Regions from separate parts of the Ammoniphilus soli genome, predicted to be linked through region 1. Evidence: a T-box and tRNA genes for the amino acid it is inferred to sense, from the RefSeq annotation. Region 1 holds a T-box; the other holds one or more tRNA genes.
The links. A T-box is a leader RNA that pairs with one kind of tRNA and senses whether it is charged. The one in region 1 lies ahead of leuS (leucine--tRNA ligase), so its partner is inferred to be a tRNA-Leu.
Positions count from the first base shown of each region.

Region 2: it has a tRNA-Leu gene. The T-box ahead of leuS (leucine--tRNA ligase) is inferred to sense a tRNA for this amino acid. The anticodon was not compared.

Region 1 covers NZ_JBEGDL010000003.1:187,543-191,558, reverse strand. The annotation lists gene leuS (leucine--tRNA ligase) at 1-2,055, opposite strand, end outside; T-box leader at 2,120-2,330, opposite strand; gene ABLT31_RS08440 (hypothetical protein) at 2,490-2,654, shown strand; gene ABLT31_RS08435 (hypothetical protein) at 2,823-3,779, shown strand.
Region 2 covers NZ_JBEGDL010000001.1:159,660-163,675, reverse strand. The annotation lists gene ABLT31_RS00870 (SpoVR family protein) at 1-997, shown strand, start outside; gene ABLT31_RS00865 (DUF421 domain-containing protein) at 1,035-1,532, opposite strand; tRNA gene ABLT31_RS00860 (tRNA-Leu) at 1,899-1,985, opposite strand; tRNA gene ABLT31_RS00855 (tRNA-Cys) at 2,007-2,081, opposite strand; tRNA gene ABLT31_RS00850 (tRNA-His) at 2,090-2,165, opposite strand; gene ABLT31_RS00845 (hypothetical protein) at 2,230-2,406, opposite strand; gene ABLT31_RS00840 (CarD family transcriptional regulator) at 2,726-3,205, opposite strand; gene ABLT31_RS00835 (cold-shock protein) at 3,491-3,691, opposite strand.

The DNA.
Region 1 (4,016 bases):
CGTATTAAAACGAAGTCCTTCAAGGTCGTGAGAAACCGCCTTAATGGTTTTATGAACCGTACGGTTAAAGGATTCAGAACCAGGGGTATTGCTGATCTTCGGATTTAGGTTTCCGTTGTCTTGAATGAATAATCGCCAAACGCGGCTCAGGAAGCGGTGAGAGCCCTCTACCCCATTGACATTCCATGGCTTTGAGGCTTCCAAAGGTCCCATAAACATTTCGTAGATCCGTAGTGTATCTGCACCGAAATCATTCACAATATCGTCCGGATTTACGACATTGCCGCGAGATTTACTCATTTTTTCGTTATTCTCGCCCAAGATCATCCCTTGGTTTACAAGCTTTTGGAAAGGTTCCTTCGTATGAACCACGCCAAGATCATAAAGAACCTTGTGCCAGAAACGCGCATAAAGCAAATGCAGTACAGCATGCTCTGCCCCGCCGATATAGAGATCTACAGGAAGCCAGGTTTGCTGCTTTTCCTTTGAACAGATTTCCTCATCGTTGTGCGGGTCAATATAGCGCAGGTAGTACCAGCAGCTTCCAGCCCATTGTGGCATGGTGTTCGTTTCTCTTCTTGCCTTCATGCCGGTTTCGGGATCGACCGTATTAACCCATTCTTCGATATTAGCCAATGGGGACTCTCCCGTACCGGAAGGGCGGATGGCATCCGTTTCCGGCAAAACAAGCGGTAATTGATCCTCAGGTACCGGTTTCATGCTGCCGTCTTCCAGATGAAGAATAGGGATCGGTTCACCCCAGTAACGCTGTCTGCTGAACAGCCAGTCTCTAAGACGGTAAGTTACTTTCTTTTTCCCCTTGTTATTTTCCTCCAGCCAGCTAATCATTTGAGAGATCGCTTCTTTGTTGTTTAAACCATTGACGATGCCTGAATTGACGTGTGGTCCGTCACCGGTATAAGCTTCTTCTTCCACATTTCCGCCGGATACAACCTCAATGATCGGAAGATCGAACTTTTTCGCAAACTCCCAGTCTCTCTGATCGTGGCCAGGGACTGCCATAATCGCTCCGGTTCCATAACTCACTAGAACATAATCGGCTACCCAAATAGGCAATTTAGCTCCGTTCACAGGGTTAATAGCATAGGCACCCGTAAAGACGCCAGTTTTATCTTTGGCCAAGTCTGTTCTCTCAAGGTCACTTTTTCTGGACGCTTGTTCAAGATAAGCTTCAACCGCTTCTTTTTGTTCAGGAGTAGTGATCTCTGCTACCAGTCTATGTTCTGGAGCCACCACACAGTATGTAGCGCCAAAAAGCGTATCAGGACGCGTTGTAAAGACGCTTAAAGTGCCTTCATGTCCATCGATGGGGAAATCGAGCTCTGCACCTTCGGATTTCCCGATCCAATTCCGTTGCATATCCTTAATGCTTTCAGACCAATCCAGCTCCTCTAAGTCTTCAAGCAATCTTTCAGCGTAAGCGGTAATCCTCAATACCCACTGTCTCATCGGTTTGCGAACAACAGGATGTCCTCCGCGTTCACTTTTGCCATCAATGACTTCTTCGTTAGCGAGAACTGTCCCTAATGCCGGGCACCAATTTACAGGAATTTCATCTACATACGCTAACCCTCTCTTGTACAACTGAAGGAAAATCCATTGCGTCCATTTGTAGTAAGAAGGATCGGTAGTGGAGATCTCCCTGTCCCAATCATAAGAGAATCCCAATGATTTTATTTGTCGACGAAAGTTGTCGATGTTTTTCTTCGTTATCTCGCGAGGGTGTTGACCTGTATCCAGGGCATGCTGTTCCGCAGGCAAACCGAAGGCATCCCAGCCCATGGGATGAAGAACCTGATAGCCTTTCATGCGCTTGTAACGGGATACAATGTCTGTAGCCGTATATCCTTCTGGATGCCCAACGTGGAGCCCTGCTCCCGATGGGTAAGGAAACATGTCCAGCGCATAGAATTTTGGCTTATCGGGTTGCTCCACCAGCTTAAAGGTTTTGTTTTCCTCCCAATATTGCTGCCATTTTTTTTCAATTTGACGGTGATTGTAAGTCGTAGGGGAATTTGCTTGTTCCGTACTCATAGCTACCTCCAGTAAACGTTGATTGATAAACAAATAATAAAAAACCCCCCATCCTTAGCTTAATGCTAGGGACGAGAGGCTGATTCTCCCGCGGTACCACCCTAATTAGTACAATGTACTCACTTTCCACCCTTAACGTAGGCTAACGGCAGGATTTACTAGAGTTCAATCCTGCAGCTCCGAGGTGAGTTCCCTGTCCTCTGCGTTGACTCGCACCATCCGTCAACTCTCTGCATGCTTCGGTCACACGTACTATTCCTCGTCATCGCTATTGAGAAAATAATGTATTAAAAACTAATAGATACATTTTATTGTTTTTTTAATAAACCTGTCAATATAAGTTTTTCCATGATGTATATATTTATCGTCAATTCCTCTTGGTTTTAAACACAAAGAGTGCAAATACTATTAAGGGAAAGAAAGGAGGAGATGACATGCCAGATATCCAAGCGGGAAAAGTAGAAATGACTGAACAAGAAGCTGAACGGCAAGCCCAAGGAAAAACCTTTGCCACGAACGATACGATTGGGTTTATGCGCGTAGATGAGCTGGGAGAGACCCATGATGAACCGGCTGACATGCATTTAGGAAGGTCTTAAAAGCTTGAATGATCCAAAAGAAGAGGGCTTCTCCCCTCTTTTTCTTCTTCTTCTCCTTCAGCCCGGTAGCTGACATAAGAAATTGCCTTGGACTCAAGGATAGGAATCTCTATCCGCAATTGCTAAAATAGGAGAAAGACAAGAGAGGTTCCGGGAGGAGAAGTTCCAATGCTGAGTCTTGAAGAAATTAAAGCGAATATCTTGAGGCTAGAACCGAAGGAAGGAATAAAGCTCGCCATTCGGGCGGAGATACGAGCTTTGCCTAATATTTTATTAAAAGGTGAAGAGCTTCGGGTTGTTACACTGGGTTCTTACCAGGAAACAAATGGAATTATGGTGGCCACGAACCATCGGATTATTTTTGTGGATACGCGTTCCTGGACTCCTTTTCCTTTTGCTGCCCTATTTTCGATTACCTACAAATCATCCATTGAATTTCAGGATGGAAATCGGATGGGGAGTATCCTGATGGATGTCTCTAGCAATAAAATAATCATAAATAAAGTACCTGCAACTGGGGCCAACTTTGTACGCCTGATCCAGCAACAGCTCGATCATTATAAGCCCGATGACCGATTTGTCAATAATGGGAAGAAAGAAAGTTCACAGGCGACAAAAAGCAGCAAACCGGTTTATTTGTCTGTAGCTTCCATTGTCTTGCTTTCTATCTTATGTTACTGGATATTCCAAGGCGAAGCTAGGCCTGCTGCTTCATCTTTTGGGATGACGGCTTCTGAGTTTTCCGATCAGTGGAATCAATCCGGAAAACAGAACTTGCCTGACCCAACGATCGTGGAGAATGGGAAGAATAAGTCATTTACTCACTATTTCACGGATGAGCTTAAGCTCGTAGGATTCTTGGCGAAAGATGGCAATGTGCAAAGGGTCATGATGATGGGCAGCGACGAGGAAGCGGTTCCTAAGCTGATTGAACAAACCATATCCACTGTTCAACCGCAGTTAGCCGAGGGTGAAAAGGCAGATTTAGTCGTAAAGCTAGGTCCTATGCCAGATTCCGATAAAGTAAAGCAAGATCGACAGATCATTCATACAGGAATACGGTATTCCATTACTCATTCCGAGAAAATTGGCATCATTTTCGAAGCAGCCGTTACAGGAAATTAGTACGGATAGGTATCTCTCCCCTTCTGAAATTCGCCGATTTGTGATATAATTTTTAAATATCAGTGAAGGGAGAGGATTACATTGCATACGTATTACTGCCTTGTATGCGGAAAATTAAAGCAGGGCGATGTCCATCGTATTGAGTTAAATGTATGTGAAGAATGTTCTCCCCCGGAATCAGAAGAGGATACGCGCTGCCCCACCCTTGGTGCTGGGTAATCTTTTTTGCCTGTCATT
Region 2 (4,016 bases), on a different contig from region 1:
TTCCAAGGTCGAAGCTTTCCTGGATGCTGCCATGGCAATTTCCGAGCATATCGATCCTTATTCCGATCGAATCAAAAAAGCCAATCCTAAAGAAAAGCTGATTAAACCCAAAAACCTGCTGGCTTATGAAGACTTATGGGACTTGGAGCCCGCTGTTGGCGATGGGCAGCAGGCAACAGCCGCAGCAGTTCCGGCCGGCAGCGGAACAGGAACCGGTTATCGTTCGATCAAGGACATTTTAAAGGAACATCGTGCTCAGAAAGCGGATACGCAGCGCGAACAGATCATGGAACCGGAAAAAGATATCCTTCTATATATCATGAACAACAGCAGCCATCTCGAAGATTGGCAGCGGGATATCCTAACCATTGTCAGGGATGAAATGCTCTATTTCTGGCCGCAGATTGAAACGAAAATCATGAATGAAGGCTGGGCTTCCTTCTGGCATACAAGGATCCTGAGGGAAATGGATTTGACAGATGTCGAAACCATCGAATTTGCCAAGCTTAACGCTTCGGTCATTCAGCCCTCAACCACTCAACTCAATCCCTACTATCTAGGGCTCAAGATCTTTGAGGATATCGAAAAGCGCTTCGGGCGCGATCGCATGTTTGAAGTAAGGGAGGTAGAATCTGATGTCAGCTTTATCCGAAATTACCTGAACCAGGACCTGGTCAAGGAAATGGATATGTATACCTTCGGGAAGGTCGGCAGCGACTATGTCGTCAATAGCAAGGAATGGGAAAAGGTCCGGGACACTCTGGTCGAAAGCCGCATCAACGGCGGGTTTCCATACATCACTGTAGTGCATGCCGACAGGGAGCTTTTTTTGCACCATCATTTTGAAGGCGTGGAGCTCGATATTCGCTACTTGGAGAAAACCCTGCCCTTTGTCTATCAGTTGTGGGGAAGGTCTGTCCATCTTGAAACCAAGCTTGAAGAAAGAAACGTTCTATTTTCCTATGATGGTGAAAAAGTCCATCGGAAATTTATCTGAGAAGGTTGTCTTTGGGGGAGTTTCCCAAAGACGGCCTTTACTTCTTTTCCACTTCTTTCAGATCCGCATGTGTCAATGGCTGCTTGTCTTTAATGGGTATTACGCTGACTTGTCCCTCTGGTTCAAGGAAGGCCATTTCCACGTCTGCTAGCCTGGTTATCCCCTTCAGCCTTAGCTCCTCCATCAGGTTATTGTACGTCAGCCTCGAGTGCTGCAAGCCTTTCTGATCAATCTTTCCGTGATCAATCAGTTTGATCGGCTCTCCTATAGCCATCTTGGCAAACCAGCGACTCTTCACAGTAAGGTAGGCGGTAAACCGCTGCAAAAAGACTAGTGATGCAACAGCGACAGTGGCTTTATAGATATTCAATGAATCGTCTGCCAGCGGCGCTCCCATTAGAGCCCCCAGAGCGATCACCACCACCAGGTCAAAAGCAGTCAGCCTTCCGACTGCCTGATTCCCCATAATTCGGAATCCGGTAAGAACAATGATGAATATAGCCAAGCTCTTGAACATGACCGTTATATATTCCACTCAAATCACCTCAGGGATAGAGTGTTCCTTCTTCTAGAATTTATGCTACCAAGCGGACAGCAAAATCTAGACAAATCGTTGTTTAAAAACATTTTATTTATAAAATTTTCACTTTTCTCCTACTTTGATTTAAGTATATATAAAATCATGAATATTAAAAAAGGTTTATCCCGTAATTATCGAGATAAACCTTATAAAAGCTTATGTAACTTATAACACCTGCTGTGCCCTCTACGAAGACACGGATGTGATTCCAGCAGGAAGTATCTCGACGCAGTGGGAATCACGTCATTTGGTGCACCCTCCCGGGTACAACGATATCATTTCGGCAAGAAGAACATTCGACGTAGTTGAAATGATAATATATGGTGCGGTCGGCGAGACTCGAACTCGCACGATCATACGACCACTACCCCCTCAAGATAGCGTGTCTGCCAATTCCACCACGACCGCATGAATATCACAAAAATACGTTGGAGGGAGTACCCGGATTTGAACCGGGGAATAAAGGTTTTGCAGACCTGTGCCTTACCACTTGGCTATACTCCCAAATTAAATGGGGCGATCGATGGGAATCGAACCCACGAATGTCGGAGCCACAATCCGATGCGTTAACCACTTCGCCACGACCGCCATTGAAAATTTAATGTTAACAAATAATATATTATCTTTTTTTGATCTACAAGTCAAGATCCATTTAACCGATCACCTTTACAACTCGGGTTGTGCGTACATTTCTCTTGCAAGCTGAACAATAATAATCCCAAATTTCCACCATTCCTCTATCCGTCCAATCGTATCGGGGACCGTCAGCTTCAAATTCTCTTGTTTCCTTACAAATATAACAAAACATTTCTTTCGAAACCGTAAGCATTCTACCCCCCCTTTTGATAAGGGTCTATTTCAGATATATACAAGAGTTCTGAATGAAATATACTGAAATCTTTTTATATTTTTACGAGGGATAAATCGGTAGGATTGTTTCTGCCGGATATGCGAAAAAATCAACTTAGGCATATTTCACGAACATTTTTGATATCAATAGAATTCCATTTTCATGACAAAAAGACCCCTATTTTCAGGGTCTTCCCTTTAAGAATGCGATCTAAGTCATGAATATTATGACGGCAGTAATATCGATACGCTAATTCTCGAGTATAATCGAATTCTACTCCCTTTTCAAAAAATTATTCTTATTGAGGGGGGATCTCTACTAGATTTGATGCCTGCTGCTGATTCACTCCCAACACTAGCGAAAGTTCGCTGATCAACATCTGCTGGGCATGATTCAGCATGGATTTGTCCGCCTGGTTAAGCTTCTTGTTCTTACTTAATGACCTAAGGTCGCGAATGACCTTCGCTCCTTCATAAATATCTCCGCTCTTCATCTTATCAATATTCATCCGTTGCTTTTGCTGTCGTTGGTAAACAGTGGTGTCAGACCCATTTTCATGACAAATATCTAATGCCACTTGCAATGTCTCTGTATCAGCAACCCCACGTAATAACGAATCAGATCTTTGACTCGCAGGAACCATAATTTGCATACTTGTCAAAGAAAAGTTCAAAATATAATAAAGCTGTTTTTCCCCTAGGATTTCTTTTTCTTCAATGGCTTGAACAATACCTGCTCCATGCATAGGATAAAAGATTTTGTCGCCTGCTTTAAACATAATCTACCTCCTGTTGAGTATTTGTATGGAATCCTTACAGTAAAAAATAGCATCATTGCATCATCTTCTTTAAAAAATTCAAAACAACGAAAGCCCTGCCTCTCTTTCATCCTTACGGCTCCGATGACCGTGCCAGTGTGAATCGAAATTTTAAATAATACGAGGTCATTGAGGAAAGTTAATTGGAAGTGTTATATTTACGAAGAATAGAATAGAGGTCTCAGAAAGCTGGGGATATCCCCTATGATATTAAAACATTCCATAGGGTAGGCTCCATATTAGCTATTAAAGCTTAGTAACGTTAGAAGCTTGGTCACCCCGTTGCCCTTGAACAACTTCAAATTCTACAGGCTGTCCTTCTTCCAATGATTTAAATCCATCCCCAGTGATTGCGCTGAAGTGGACAAAAACGTCATCTCCATTTTCCCTTTCAATAAATCCAAAACCTTTTTCTGCATTAAACCATTTGACTGTTCCTTTTTGCATGTCAAAACCCCCAAGGTTTTATTTAAATATGCTATTCCAAAAAAAAAATCACATATTATAAAGAGCGGCCATCAATGAAGTGATAACCCTTTGTAACATGTGAATTTCACATTGGAATTATACTTTTTCTTAATTATAAATACTATAACCTATATTCCACCCAAAAATCAATGGCCAATGTTACCATGATCATTTTTATAATAATCGCTCTTTGCTGTAAATCCCGTTATCGCTCAAAAAAATAAAAAAACGCCTTCTCTTTAAATCAAATGAGAAAGCAGTTTGATTTTGCGATACTTTACGCTTCTAACCTCGCACTTATGTA